2 regions of the Siminovitchia sediminis genome follow, and region 2 is predicted to be linked to the other one. Evidence: predicted binding sites of a transcription regulator. Region 2 holds the regulator's gene; the other holds the start of a gene.

Region 1 (2,410 bases), on a different contig from region 2:
TCTGTCTTATTGCGAATCCTCTTCAGATTCTCTCTATGGCGGTAGATGACAAAGACTTCAAGGGCTGCCACCACGATGACAAGCGGCCAATCCTGAAGGATCAGGCTGTAGATCAGTCCAAAAATACCAGCAGTCATAGAAGAAAGTGATACGTACTTAGATACTTTGAGAGTAAGCAAAAAAGCGGCCACCAAAACTACAAAAAGCATGAAGTTATAACCAAGCAGAACTCCGGCAGAAGTGGCAACTGCTTTTCCGCCCCGGAATTTCGCAAAGACGGGAAATGTATGTCCGATAACCGCAAACATTCCTACCAGCAGCGGGTGAACGGGAAGGCCAAACCACGCGGGGAAAAAAACCGTTATGGTCCCTTTTAATATATCTGCAATCGTTACTGCAATCCCTGCTTTCTTTCCGAGTATGCGGAAGGTATTAGTGGCCCCCAGATTTCCGCTTCCGTGGTCTCTAATATCTATTCCATAAAAAAGCTTCCCGATGATGAGACCAGAAGGAATGGAGCCGATCACATAAGCTAAAATAAACATGATGACATAAAGCATAAATCCTGCCCCTTTTTGGTGAAATATGACAACTATCGCTTTTTATTGTACCATGAGATTTTGGAAAATGAGCAAAAATTCTTGCTGTCTTAAGAGATCGCACTTGCATGAAAGGAGTACGTAACATACGATAGAGTCAAATCATGCAAATTAGGAGGATGATTATGGCCATTGAAAATCCATCCAGAGAAGAAATCGGAAATATTTTAAAGAAAGCAAAACGTATAGCTGTAGTGGGTCTCAGTGATAAACCCGAACGGACTTCTTATATGGTCTCGGAAGCAATGAAGGAAGCCGGATATGACATCATACCTGTGAACCCTATGGTCGATGAGGTGTTTGGGATAAAAGCGGTTCCTTCGCTAAAGGATATTGAAGGACATGTGGATATTGTCAACATATTTAGACGATCTGAATTTCTTCCGGAGTTGGCGAAAGAGTTCGATGACATGGATGCGGATGTGTTTTGGGCACAGCTTGGCGTTGAGAATGAGGAAGCGTATCAATTTTTGAAAGATAAAGGTTATACGGTGATCATGAATCGATGCATCAAAGTAGAACATGCTCTGACGAAATAAGGAACAAGCGCACGCCTGCGCTTGTTTTTTATTATCAGTTACGTTTGTATATAATGAATGAAGCTGCGAACGCTGTGAATATACGTTTCTTTTCTGTTCTGGAAGCTATTGAATTCTCTTTTTAGCAATGATTAGAGTTGGAAGCTGTCGGGGAACTTCAGTTTTGCCTGGGGCTGCCCTATATTTTCTTTTTGCTCATTTGCCAAAAGGGATCGGAGAGATATACAATAAGACATGCTTTTATTAATGTGTTATGATAAATACGAACAGATGTTTTTGACGGCGTTAAAAGCCCTATGAAAGGGGAAGTAGTATGGCTGAAAATACGATAATGACAGACTACAATGATGACTCGATCCAGATTCTGGAGGGGCTGGAGGCGGTGCGTAAACGCCCCGGGATGTACATAGGGTCTACGGATGCCAGAGGGCTTCATCATTTAGTATATGAGATTGTAGATAATTCAGTAGATGAAGCTTTGTCAGGACATGGTGATAAAATTACCGTTACCATTCATAAAGATCAAAGTGTCAGCGTAGAAGACAGGGGCAGAGGGATGCCGACAGGCATGCATCAGTCCGGAAGGCCTACAACAGAAGTGATTCTCACCGTTCTTCATGCAGGCGGTAAATTTGGGCAGGGCGGCTATAAAACGAGCGGCGGCCTTCATGGAGTTGGTGCATCAGTTGTAAATGCCCTGTCGGAATGGCTTGTTGTTACGATCAAAAGAGACGGCTATATCTATGAGCAAAGATTTCACAATGGAGGGATACCTGAGACAACGCTTGAACGGATCGGGAAAACCAGGCTGACAGGTACCACCATCCATTTTAAGCCGGATCCAACCATTTTTAGCGTTACTGCGTTTAATTACGAAGTATTAAGCAGCAGATTAAGGGAGTCCGCCTTTTTGTTAAAGGGACTGACCATCGAGCTTATAGACGAGCGGAACGGCTACCAGGAAGTGTTTTACTATGAAAACGGGATTGAAGCCTTTGTGGAATACCTGAATGGAGAGAAGGATGTTCTTCATCCGGTTGTATTTATAGAAGGGAAAGCAAGTGACATTGAAGTGGAGTTTGCCTTTCAGTTCAATGACGGGTTTTCAGAAAACATCCTTTCCTTTGTAAACAACGTCCGGACGAAAGACGGCGGGACTCATGAGGTAGGAGCAAAGACGGCAATTACGAGAGTTTTCAATGAATATGCACGGAAAACCGGAATGCTGAAAGAAAAGGATAAAAATTTGGAGGGCTCAGACATCCGGGAAGG
Region 2 (2,410 bases):
CATTTTCCAGTATCAAAATCAGCACGTTGTCTTTTATCATTAATGACCCTTCAAGGACAGACTCTCTTTTATATGTGATGTCAATGGAGAACCAATCCTTAAAAAAAATCCTTCCTGAAGGGTATGAACGCTCCTTTGGCAGAGACGCATTGGAGTTGTTTACCAATATTAATTTAAGGAATATGAGATCTTTTTTAATCAGTGAAATACCGGGGTTAAATGCAGCCACCCCTAAAATTATTGTAGCCGGTAAAGGCACTGACTTTACAAACTTACCTATTGAGTCGCCGCCGCCCAGCGACCTTGATATGTGGGGGGATGAGGAAGAACCGGGCCAGGAAACCCCGAATGAAAGGCCGAAAACGGAGGATCATGTTGTTTTTATTTACTCAACACATAACACAGAATCATTTTTACCGATGCTGCCGGGAGTGACAGACCCGAGCCGGGCATGGCATAAGGACAAAAACATTAGTCTGGTCGGAAAACGGCTGGGAGAAAAACTGAAGGAAAAAGGCATTAAAACATTGGTAAATCAAACAGATATTCAAGGGCTCCTAAAATCAAAAGGTATGAATTATGGGCAGTCCTATCAAGTATCCAGAGAAATTGCCCAAGAGGTGATGAATCAAAATAGCCAAGTGCAATTTTATTTCGATATCCACCGGGATTCGTCAAGGCGGGCTGTCACTACCACGGAAATTAAAGGGAAAGACTATGCAAAAACACTTTTTGTCATTGGAGAGGGCCATCCTCAATACGAAAAAAACTCCAAATTTGCAACAGATCTGCATCATGCTATTCAAAAAAAGTATCCCGGCTTGTCCCGGGGCGTATTTGGAAAGCCGAGAGCGGGTGGAAATGACGGGATTTATAATCAGGATTTAGCAGAGAATGCGCTGCTGATCGAGATTGGGGGAGTGGACAATACACTTGAGGAATTAAATAGAACAGCGGACGCTTTAGCGGAAGTCATCAGCGAGTATTATTGGAAGAATTCCGATTCATTGGAAGCCCAAAAGTAAGGGGGAACCGCACTTGCAGGTTTCCATCCATATGGAGGCATAAAAAAGAGCCTTTCAATAGGCCCGGGATTAATGAATATTTCTTCTATAGAGTCCTACAACTTTACCTAGTATGGACACGTTCTCAACGATAATCGGCTCCATTGCAGAATTTTCCGGCTGAAGCCTGAAATAGCCGTTTTCTTTGTAAAATCTCTTGACGGTTGCTTCATTCTCTTCAGTCATCGCAACAACAATGTCTCCATTATTGGCTGTATGCTGCTGTCTCACGATCACAAAGTCACCATCAAGAATTCCCGCTTCGATCATGCTGTCTCCGACAATTTCGAGCATGAAAACATGCTCATCTGATGGAAGAAGCTGTTCAGGAAAAGGAAAATACTCCTCAATATTTTCAACTGCCGAAATCGGAATCCCTGCTGTAACTTTTCCGACAAGCGGAAGGTTGACAGTATTTTTAGCAGGAATGGCAGGTTCATGTTCCTTCTGATTTAAAACTTCTATTGCTCTAGGTTTGGTAGGGTCCCTTCTGATTAAGCCTTTGCTTTCCAATCTCTCCAAATGTCCGTGAACGGTGGAGCTTGAAGCCAAGCCTACGGCTTTCCCAATTTCGCGTACAGATGGCGGGTAACCTTTTTTCTTCACTTCATCCTTGATGAAGTTTAATATCGCTTCCTGCCTTTTTGAAAGCTTGGACAATAATTTCACACCCTTTAATCTCTGTTATGAATTATCCATATTATAGCACGCGGTCATCCGTAATACAAACGGTTGTTCGAATTTTTGTTTGACACAAACGGATGTTCTGTTATAATCAATAGTAAATACGAACAAATATTCGGGGGGATGGATAAGCATGATTTTATTTATTAAAAAGCATTCTTTCCTTGCAATCTTTTTCATTGTTACCTGGATTATGGGAATTTTATTTATATTTCATCTTACAGAAGAAACACCTTCTACAGATAAACTCATGGGAAGCGGAGAGCCATTTGTTGATCAGCAGAAAAGCAGCCAAGGGATCATTCTGAATCATCAAGAGGTGATAGAATAACAGAATAAGGTAAAGAAGGGGAATGGTTATGAGAGCAATCATTTACTGCAGGGTAAGCACCGAGAAGCAGGCACAGGAAACTTCTTTAAAAAGGCAGGAAGAAGAGCTGTCAGCTGCGGCCGATAGGTGGGGCTTTCAAATTGAGGCGATTATTCATGATACATCCAGCGGCTATAACCTGGAACGCCCCGGCTTGATGGATATGCTGGAAAAGATTTCTTCAGGCGGGATCCATGCGGTCCTTATCCAAGATGAGACGAGGCTGGGAAGGGGCAATGCCAAGATTGCCCTCATGCATTTTCTTTATAAAGAACAAATTAAGTTATATTCC

Evidence for each region. The regulator LexA, encoded in region 2, represses DNA repair genes until DNA is damaged. The targets are predictions, from matches to a motif close to CGAACATATGTTCG.
Region 1: the regulator LexA is predicted to act here: its motif matches at 1,402-1,415, upstream of parE (DNA topoisomerase IV subunit B).

The regions. Positions count from the first base shown of each region.
Region 1 is NZ_JBHUEO010000017.1:71,343-73,752, reverse strand. It holds gene plsY (glycerol-3-phosphate 1-O-acyltransferase PlsY) at 1-560, opposite strand, end outside; gene ACFSCZ_RS07690 (CoA-binding protein) at 725-1,138, shown strand; gene parE (DNA topoisomerase IV subunit B) at 1,452-2,410, shown strand, end outside.
Region 2 is NZ_JBHUEO010000002.1:63,459-65,868, forward strand. It holds gene spoIIP (stage II sporulation protein P) at 1-1,025, shown strand, start outside; gene lexA (transcriptional repressor LexA) at 1,095-1,724, opposite strand; gene ACFSCZ_RS00740 (hypothetical protein) at 1,882-2,079, shown strand; gene ACFSCZ_RS00745 (YneB family resolvase-like protein) at 2,108-2,410, shown strand, end outside.